2 regions of the Citrifermentans bremense genome follow, and region 2 is predicted to be linked to the other one. Evidence: riboswitches for the same ligand, from Rfam matches in the RefSeq annotation. Region 2 holds a riboswitch; the other holds the start of a gene.

Region 1 (4,828 bases), 2.0 Mb from region 2:
GGCACCGCGTGGTGCATGGGGGAGAGAGGTTCACCAAGTCAGTCCTCATCGACGACGACGTGGTCGCGGCCATCAAGGAAACCGCGAACCTCGCCCCGCTGCACAACACCCCGAACCTGGCCGGCATCCGCGCCGCAAAGGACCTGCTCCCCAACCTGCCGCAGGTTGCCATCTTCGACACCGCCTTCCACCAGACCATGCCGGAAAAGGCTTACATCTACCCCCTTCCCTACGACTGGTACAAGCAGCACGGCATCAGGCGCTACGGTTTCCACGGCCAGTCCCACTTGCATGCCGCCAGAAGGGGAGCCGCCTTGGCCGGCGTCCCACTGGAGCGCTGCAACCTAGTGACGGTGCACACCGGCAACGGCGTGTCGCTCTGCGCGCTGAAAAACGGGGTCTCGGTCGACACCAGCATGGGCCTCACCCCGCTGGAAGGGGTGATGATGGGGACCCGCTGCGGGGACATAGACGCGGGTATCATACCGTTCATGATGAACGAGGCCGGGATATCGGCGGCGGAAATGGATCTCTTCCTGAACCAGAAGAGCGGGCTGGCGGGGATCGTCGGGCGCCGGGTGAGCCGCAGGACGGTGGTGGACGAGGCGGTGGTGGGGGACCCCCGCTGCCAGCTGGCGCTCGACATGGAGTCCTACCGCCTGCGCAAGTACATAGGCGCCTACATAGCCGTGATCGGTAGGCCCGACGCCATCGTCTTCACCTACGGCGAGGGGTGGGAGGACTGGCCGGTCCGGGGGATGGCGCTCAAGGGGATGGAGCAGTTCGGGATCGAGGTGGACCTGAAGCGGGACGAGGAGGCCCTGCGGGGCGAGCGGGAGATGCTGATCAGCGCCGACAGCTCGAAGATCAAGGTGTTCGCCCTTCCCAGCGGCGAGGAGATGATGCTCAACGAGGACGTGGCCGCCATCATGGGGTGGCCGGCGCGCGAGGCTGGTGCCGCCTAGATCTCGACCCGGTCCAGGAACGACTCGACCAGCGGGGTGAAGGTCTGGTGCTCCAAAAGGAAGGCGTCGTGTCCGTAGGCCGAGGTGATCAGGTGGTACTCCACCGGTTTCTTGAGCTTTTTAAGTGACTCGACCATCTCCTCGGTCTGGGCCGGCGGGTAGAGCCAGTCCGAGGTGAAGGCGAAGAACTGTATGGGCGCTTTTACCGGCGCGAACGCCTCCTCCAGCGACTCGCACCCGGATGCCACGTCGTAGAGGTCGAGTGCTTTGGCGAGGTAGAGGAAGGAGTTGGCGTCGAAGCGGTCCACGAAGTTGTAGCCGTTGTAGGTTAGGTAGCGCTCCACCTCGAACTGTCCGAAGAAGTCGAACTGGCCGTCGCGGGCGGAGAAGCGGCGGTCGAACTTGGCCGTCATCGACTCGTCCGAGAGGAAGGTGATGTGCCCGATGCCGCGGGCCAGGGCGAGCCCGTCCTTGGGATTCTTCCGGTATTCCCCTTTTTTCCAGTTAGGGTCGTTGAAGATGGCCCAGCGCGCCACCGCGTTCAACGAGATTGCCTGCGCCGAGGGGCGCGGCGTCGTGGCGAGCACCACGGCCGAGGCGACGCGCTCGGGAAACTGCGTGGTCCACTCCAGGGCCTGCATCCCCCCCATGCTCCCCCCCAGCACGCAGAAAAGCTTCTCTATTCCCAACCGGTCCATGAGCAAGGCCTGGGCCTTAACCATGTCGCGCACCGTGATCACCGGGAAGGCGAGGTTGTAGCGTTTGCCGGTCTTCGGGTTGATGGAGGTGGGGCCGGTGGAGCCGAAACAGGAGCCGATCACGTTGGAGCAGATCACGAAATAGCGGTCGGTGTCCAAAAGGCAGCCGGGCCCGACGATGTCGTCCCACCACCCCGCCCGCTTCTCGTCCTCGCTGTAGCGCCCGGCCAGATGCGCGCTACCGGTCCAGGCGTGGGTCACGAGGATCGCGTTGGAGCGCGACGCGTTCAGGGTGCCGTAGGTCTCGTAGGCTATGTCAATCGGACCCAGGATACGCCCGCTTTCCAGGCGCAGCTCGGTATCGAAGGTGGCGATCTGTTCTGTCACTATGCCGTAGGACATGTTTCTCTCTTCATTGGTGCCCGCGCGCTGCGGGTATTAAAAAAGCCCCGTCTCGGTATGAGAGAAGGGGCTTTTGTGGTGATGGAGCTAAAGCGCGCCTTTCTCATCTTCGCCTTTCGGCAGGATTTAGCACCTGTCGCCCATTTCTGGGCCGGTTGCTGTGGCTTCGCAGGGCCTTTCCCTCCACCACTCTAGATAAGCAGGTCTTTTATATGAAATTGTCGCTGCAGGATAAGGGAGCCGTTTACTTTTGTCAACGGCAAACTTATCCCTTGGTTTACAGGTCGTTGCGGTATTTCACCAGCAGGTAAAAGCAGATGACCCCTGCCACAAGCATCAGCGCGTCGCGCCCCCAGGGTATCGGTTTGCCGAGCCCGGAGTAGATCAGGGGATCGAGAAAGGCGCTGGTGATGAGCGTCACCGCGGCCAGGGAGAGCAGCTTTTTCATGAAGCGATCGCCTTGAAGACGGCGCTGAAGTCGTTATCCGACAGCCCCTGGGCCCGCGCCATCTTGAAGCTCTCGTTGGCGGCGGAGGCGGAAAAGAGCGGCTGCCCCAGCTGGTCCCCTAGCGCCACGGCGAGGCGCATGTCTTTTTGCATGTGCTTGAGCGGGAACGCGGTGGCAAAGTTTCCCTGTCCGATCTGCGCCCCCTTCAGCTTGAACATCGGGTTCGCCATGGCGCCGGCGTCGATGACGTCGAGGAGGTCGCTCCCCTCGAGCCCCGCCTTGTCCGCAAGGGCCAGCCCCTCGCAGAAGATGGTCATCATACCTCCCATGACCATGTTGACGATCAGCTTCATCTGCGCGCCGCGCCCGAGCTCGCCCAAATAAAGGCTTTTCTTCCCCATCTTTTCGAAGAGCGGGAGCGCCTGGTCGAAGAGTTCACGGTCGCCGGCGGCGAGGATTATCAGGGTGCCGTCCTCGGCCGGCTTCTTGCTCCCCGAAACGGGAGCTTCAAGGAACCTCCCCCCCTTGCCGGTGACGGCCGCGCCGATATCCTTGGCCGTCGCGGCGTCCACCGTGGACATGTCAACGTACCCCCTGCCGGCGCCGATCCCTTCCAGGGCGCCTTGAGGTCCGAAGCAGACCGCATGCGCCGCCGCGGGGTCGGCCAGCATGGCGATGGTGACGCTGCAGGAGGCGGTGACCTCGGCGGGGGTGGCGGCGACCGTTGCCCCGAGCGCCGCGAGCTCCGCGCACTTCTCCTGCGACCGGTTCCAGACCGTCACCTTGAACCCGGCCTTGAGCAGGTTCTTGGCCATCGCGCTTCCCATGATCCCCAATCCTAAAAATCCGTATTGTTCCATGTTCCTCTCCTTGGATAAATAGATTTATCGCCTGCTATTTCTTCGATGCCAGCGCCACCCGGCGCCACTTTCGCACCGAGTTTATCAGAAAGAGCGCCTCCGCACCCTCCAGGTCAGCCCGGGTCAGCACCCGCTCCTCGATCTTGCCCTGTGCGATCAGCTCCTCCCTGAAGGTCCCAGGCAAGAGCCCGCTCGCCATAGGAGGCGTCAGGTAGCGACCTTCGATGCGCGCCACGAGGTTGCTGTTGGCCCCTTCGGTGACTTCGCCCCGCTCGTTCTCGAAGATCACCTCGTCCAGTTCCGGCTGTGCCGCCAACTCGTCACGATAGCGGTCCCGCAGGGTGGTCTTGTGGTAGAGCAACGTGTCATCCGAGTCGACACGGGCGCTGGCGAAGCCTACGTTCGCTTCGGCCGCGACGGCCTCTATCGGCGCCGCCTCGCAGGCGATGCGCCCGTCACTAGAAAGGAGCAGGCGCACCTTGTAGCTCCCCCCGGCGGCGAGCCCCGCGGCGGTTTCTTCCAAGGCCCGACGGGCCGCGTCCGGTTGCAGCGCGAAGGAGAAGTGCGCGGCGGAGCGCGCCAGCCTTTCCAGGTGCCGCTCCAGCAGAAAGTACTCGCCGTCGTAAAGAAGCGATTCGATCAGCTGGAATTCCGGGACGAGCTCGCGGGCAAAACGCGCCTTGGAGAGGCTCTCGCGGTATTCCTCCCCGGCGCAGGAATCGTAGGTGATGCCGCTGCCGACCCCGATCTCCCCCTCGCCGCTCGCGAGGTCCAGGACGGCGGTGCGGATGGCGACGCTGAACTTGGCCTCGCCTCCCGGGGAGAGATAGCCGATGCAACCGGTGTATAGGCCGCGCGGCTCCTCCTCCAGTTGCGCGATGATCTCCATGCTCCTTTTCTTGGGTGCGCCGGTCACGGAGCCGCAGGGGAAAAGGGCTCGGAGGAGTTCCAGCGTCCCCACCCCTTCCCGCAGCCTCCCCTCGATGGTGGAGGTCATCTGGTGCACGGTGGGGTGGCTCTCCACGTCGAAGAGGGAGGCGACCCGCACCGAGCCGGTTTCCGACACCATCCCCAGGTCGTTTCGCAGCAGGTCAACGATCATCAGGTTTTCGGCCAGTTCCTTGGGGCTTTCCTTCAGCCCCCTCATCCGGACTCGGTCCTCGTCCGGCCACCTCCCCCTTGGGGCGGTCCCCTTCATCGGGCGGGTGGTGATAACGCCGTCGGACAGGGAGAAGAAAAGCTCGGGGGAGGCGGAGAGGATGCGGAAATTCCCGGTCTCGATGTAGCAGCCGTAAGGGGTCGGCTGGCTGCGGCTAAGCTCTGAAAAGAAGGAGCGGGGGCACCCTCGGAAGGAGAAGCGCTGGCGCAGGGTGAAGTTGACCTGGTAGCAGTCCCCGGCGGCAATCAGCTCCCTGATGGTCCGCACCCCCCGGTCGAACGCCTCCGCGTCCAGCG
Region 2 (4,828 bases):
CCTCCGTGACCTCCATGGACCTTTGGGACCTCTGCGTTCCGCCTTTCGGCTTCAGGTTTTTATCTAAGAGAGCGTTCCATGTCGGCGATCAGGTCCTCGGGATCCTCCAGGCCTACCGACAGACGCACCAGCGTGTCCTTGATCCCCCTTGCCTCGCGCTCGGCGGGGGGCATGGCGGCATGCGACATCTTGGCGGGGTAGGAGAGGATGCTTTCCACCCCTCCCAGGCTCACGGCGAACGCGGAGAGCTTCACCCCTTCCAGGAGTTTCCTGGTCACCTCGTAGCTCGATAGTTCGAAGGAGAGGACAGCACCGGGGCCTGAGGACTGCGCGTTGTGGATCTCGTACCCCGGGTGCTCGGGAAGGCCGGGGTAGTAGATCTTCGCCACTTCCTTTTGCTCCTTGAGCCAGGAGACGATAAGCTTCGCGCTCGCCTGGTGCTCTTCCATGCGTACCTTCAGGGTCTTCAATCCACGTAAAACCAGCCAGCAGTCCTGCGGCCCGAGAACTGCGCCGAACGCGTTCTGGATGAAACGGATCCTCTGCCCGACCGCCGGGTCCTTGGCGACGGCGAAGCCGCAGAGAACGTCGGAGTGGCCGTTCAGGAACTTGGTGCCGCTGTGGAGCACGATGTCGCACCCAAGCTCCAGCGGGCGTTGCAGGTAAGGCGTCATAAAGGTGTTGTCGACGATGGTGAGGATCCCCTTCTCCTTGGCGAGCGCCGCGGCACCCTTGAGATCGGTGATCTTGATCAGCGGGTTGGAGGGGGTCTCCAGATAGAGCGCCTTGGTCTCTGGCCTGATCGCGGCAGCGATGGCTGCCGTGTCGGTCGCGTCGACGAAAGTGGCGTTGAGGCCCCAATTTTTCAGCACCGTGGTGAGGGCGCGGAAGGTCCCGCCGTAGACGTCCTCGCAGACCACCAGGTGATCCCCCGGCGCGAAGATGAGCAGGGTGGAGGAGATGGCGGCCATCCCGGAGGCGAAGGCAAGCCCCACGGCCCCTTTCTCAAGCCCGGCCACAGCCTCTTCCAGCGCCTCGCGGGTCGGGTTCCCCGAGCGGGAGTAGTCGTACTTTCCGAAGTGCTCCATCGAGTCCTGGGCGAAGGTGGAGCTGAGGTAGATAGGGTGGCTCAGGGAGCCGTGCTCCGGGTCTATCGGGGCTGTGCCGTGTATCAGTTCGGTCGCGAATTTCATTCCGGTTCTCCTCCTGCGAACGCCTGCGCCAGGTCGGCGACCAGGTCGTCCTTGTCTTCGATCCCCACCGAGAGGCGGAGCAGTGAATGGTTGATGCCGAGCCGCTTCAGCGTCTCCGGCTCGATGTCCGCGTGGGTCTGCACCGCGGGGAAGGTGATCAGGCTCTCGACGCCGCCGAGGCTCTCGGCGAAGGAGATCAGGCGGGTCTTCATCAACAGCGTATTGACCAGGTGCGGCTCGGTCACCTCGAAGGCGATCATGGCGCCGAAGCCTTTGCCGCGGCTTTTCATCAGTTCATGGCCGGGGTGGTCGGGGAGGCCGGGGTAGTGCACCTTGGCGACCTGGGGGTGGAGGCTCAGCCACTGCGCTATGGCGAGCGCATTTTCCTGTTGCCGGTCCAGGCGGATGGTGAGCGTCTTGATTCCCCTCACAGTGAGCCAGGAATCCTGGGGCCCCAAGACTGCGCCGGCGCCGTTTTGATGGAAGTAGACCTGCTCGGCCAGCACCGGGTCCTTCACCGCCACCAGTCCGCAGACGGTGTCGTTGTGGCCGGCCAGGTATTTGCTCCCGGAATACACGGTGATGTCGGCGCCCAGATCGAGACAGCGCAAAAGGTACGGAGTCAGGAAGGTGTTGTCAACGATGCAGAGCATCTCGCGCTCTTTGCAGAGGGCCGCCAGTTGCTCCACATCGGCCACCTTCAAAAGCGGGTTGGTGAGGGACTCGACGAAGAGCGCCTTGGTGTTGGGCCTCACGGCCTGGCGCACCAGCTCAACGTCGCTCGTGTCGACGTAGCTGAAACTGAGCCCGAACTGCTGGAACAGCTTCTCGAAAAGCCGGTAGCTCCCGCCGTAGAGGTCCTCGGTGACGATAAGGTGGTCCCCCTGCTTGAAGAGGAACATGAGGCTCGTGATGGCGGCCATCCCGGAGGCGTAGGCGAAGCCGCGGCAGCCCCCCTCCAGGGCGGCAAGCCCTTCCTCCAGTGCCTGGCGGGTCGGATTTCCGGATCTGCTGTAGTCGTAGCCGGTGCTCTGTCCCAGTCCTGGATGGCGGAAAGTGGCGGTCTGGTAGATGGGGACGGTCACCGCACCGGTGCGGGTGTCGCGCTGCAGGCCTATCTGTGCTGCTTCGGTCGCGATTTTCATTTTTTCTGCCTCCAATAGGAAAAAGTCCCCTTCCGGGGTCGGAAGGGGACTTTTCTATAGTAGGTCCGCGCTTCCTTATCTTCCGGAGCGTCGCCGCTCCGCTGGATTTGGCACCTTCCCTTGCGGGAGGTTGCCGCGACGTCATGGGGCCAGTCCCTCGGTCGCTCGTGATAAGTTAGTGCTATTGAGTTGTTTGTCCAGGAGCGTCCGCTCCTTTTTAATGTTCATATTAATACTGAATCGCTGCACTTCTGTCAACGGTAAACTTGACGGGTTGGATAGGTTTTTTTGCTGATGTCCGCTGCCGGAGTTGCCGTTACCAAGTAGGGTATGGGAGGCAGCAGCCTTGTTCATATATTCGGGTGCTAAGCCGGCAACTTTAGCTCTGAGGTTTTGCAGTCGTCGTGACTGTACCTCGTCTCTTACACTTAATCCTGAGGCCGCATTCGAGACTTCAGCCAGCCAATCATTGACATAAAACCCACTCCTATTGACAATGAATGATACTTTTAGCAAATACCCTCATTGACAAAGCGGAATTACCTGCCAATACTATGGCAAGGCAGATAATGTTCTATGGAGGGACAATCAATGGCAACCTTGGTAGAGATCGCAGCTCAGATTGTAGCGTCGCATGCGTCAAGCACTCCGATGACCTCAGATCAGCTTATATTCGAGATCGGCAAAGTTCACACTGCTCTCAAGAACCTTGAAGCAGGTGAGCCTTTAGAGGGATCAGAGGAAACGAAGACATCTTTGACGGTAAAAGAGGCCTTCAGGAAGGGCGAGGTAGTTTGCATGCTCTGCGGCAAGGGCGGTTTCAAGACCCTGGCAAGGCACTTGAACACCGCGCACGGCATGAAACCGGGCGAGTACAAGAAACAGTTCTCAATACCCGGGAAACAGCCGCTCGCCGCGAAGAACTATTCCGACGCCAGGCGAAAGATGGCGCTGGACCGCGGGCTGGCAGACAACCTTGCCAAGGCGCGCGGGGTGCGCATGGCCAACATCGAGGCGAAGAAGACCGCTCCGGTCAAGCCGGCAAAACCAGCCAAGGCCCCTAAGCCTCCCAAGGAAGCCGGCGCCAAGGCCAAGACAGCCTGATCATACAGGTCCACCAATAAGAAAAGCCGTCCTCAAAAGGGGCGGTTTTTTTATTTTCAGCATCCACGGGCAACCGGTTGCCAAAGCTCCCCGATCATGTGACAATGCTGCATCGTGAACAGCGAGGATTTGAGAGCGTCACGGAGTATTTTGCCTGCCTTGTCCATTGCTGCTTCCACAAGATAGTGTCCCCAGTGACCGGTCGAATATCGATATAGGGAGCATCCCATGCAGACACTGGTTGATTTATTCCATAGCTTCGCCAAGCGCGGCGACAAAGTCGCCCTGGTCAACCGGACCGGCGTCAGGCGCCTGCCGGTTTCCTATCGCGAACTGTACGACCTCTCCCTCAGGATGGCATCGCTTCTGGCCCGGCAGGGCGTCGCCCCAGGAGACCGGGTGCTCCTCTGGGGGCCGAACTCTTCCTGGTGGGCGGTCGCCTACTGGGGGATCATCATGCGCGGCGCCGTGGCGGTTCCGGTGGATTTCATGTCGGAGCGCGGGCGGGCCGACTCGATCCGCCAGTTGACCCAGGCCCGCATCGTGCTGCAGAGCCGGTTCAAGCCGGAGAGGATCGACGAGGGTCCGAGCCTCTTGCTCGAGGACCTGCAGTACCTCCTGGAGGGGGTTGAGCCGATTGCGGACACCGCCGCTCCCGCCCCGGACGACATGGCGCAGCTCATCTATACCTCCGGCACCACCGGCAACCCGAAGGGTGTGATCCTCACCCACAAGAACCTGGTCGCGAACATCAAGCAGATCAACGAGCAGGTCCCGATCATCACACCGGAGTTCACCTTCCTGTCGCTATTGCCGCTGTCGCACATGTTCGAGCAGATGGGAGGCTTCTTCACGCCGCTTTACCAGGGGGCCGCCGTGGTCTACCCCCGCACCTTGAAGCCCTCGGCCATCATGGAGGCTTTGAGCGAGGAGGACATCTACGTCATCATGTCCGTGCCGCGCCTGATGCAGCTTTTGAAGAGCACGATCGAGCGCGAGCTGGCGGAAAAGGGTCTGGGCAAGGTCTTCGCCTCGCTCACCGGGGTCGCGCAGGGTCTCTCCAAGCCGCAGCGGGCCAAGCTCTTCTTCCCGGTGCAGCGAAAGTTCGGCAAAAACTTCACCGTCTTCGTATCAGGCGGCGCGCCGCTCGACCCCGACGTCTTCCGCTTCTGGGACTCCATGGGGTTCACCGTCCTCGAAGGGTACGGCCTTACCGAGTGCTCCCCCGTTCTCTGCGTCAACACAGTGGAGCGGCAGGTGGCGGGTTCGGTGGGGCCGCCGCTTCCCGGAGTGGAGCTGAGGCTTGACGGAAAAGAGGTGGTGGTGCGCGGCGACAACGTCTTTCCGGGCTACTACCAAAACGAGGAGGCGACCCGGGGCGCGTTC

Evidence for each region. Region 2 has a riboswitch for S-adenosylmethionine ahead of GEOBRER4_RS10505 (trans-sulfuration enzyme family protein). Riboswitches for the same ligand answer to the same signal wherever they lie in the genome.
Region 1: it holds a riboswitch for S-adenosylmethionine, as region 2 does, so the genes downstream of both, metX (homoserine O-acetyltransferase MetX) here and GEOBRER4_RS10505 (trans-sulfuration enzyme family protein) in region 2, are expected to answer to the same signal.

The regions. Positions count from the first base shown of each region.
Region 1 covers NZ_AP023213.1:406,977-411,804, forward strand. The annotation lists gene GEOBRER4_RS01675 (acetate kinase) at 1-965, shown strand, start outside; gene metX (homoserine O-acetyltransferase MetX) at 962-2,065, opposite strand; SAM riboswitch class I at 2,166-2,267, opposite strand; gene GEOBRER4_RS01685 (hypothetical protein) at 2,343-2,513, opposite strand; gene GEOBRER4_RS01690 (NAD(P)-dependent oxidoreductase) at 2,510-3,373, opposite strand; gene pabB (aminodeoxychorismate synthase component I) at 3,408-4,828, opposite strand, start outside.
Region 2 covers NZ_AP023213.1:2,384,684-2,389,511, reverse strand. The annotation lists gene GEOBRER4_RS10510 (trans-sulfuration enzyme family protein) at 60-1,193, opposite strand; gene GEOBRER4_RS10505 (trans-sulfuration enzyme family protein) at 1,190-2,338, opposite strand; SAM riboswitch class I at 2,411-2,515, opposite strand; gene GEOBRER4_RS10500 (MucR family transcriptional regulator) at 2,930-3,442, shown strand; gene GEOBRER4_RS10495 (AMP-binding protein) at 3,671-4,828, shown strand, end outside.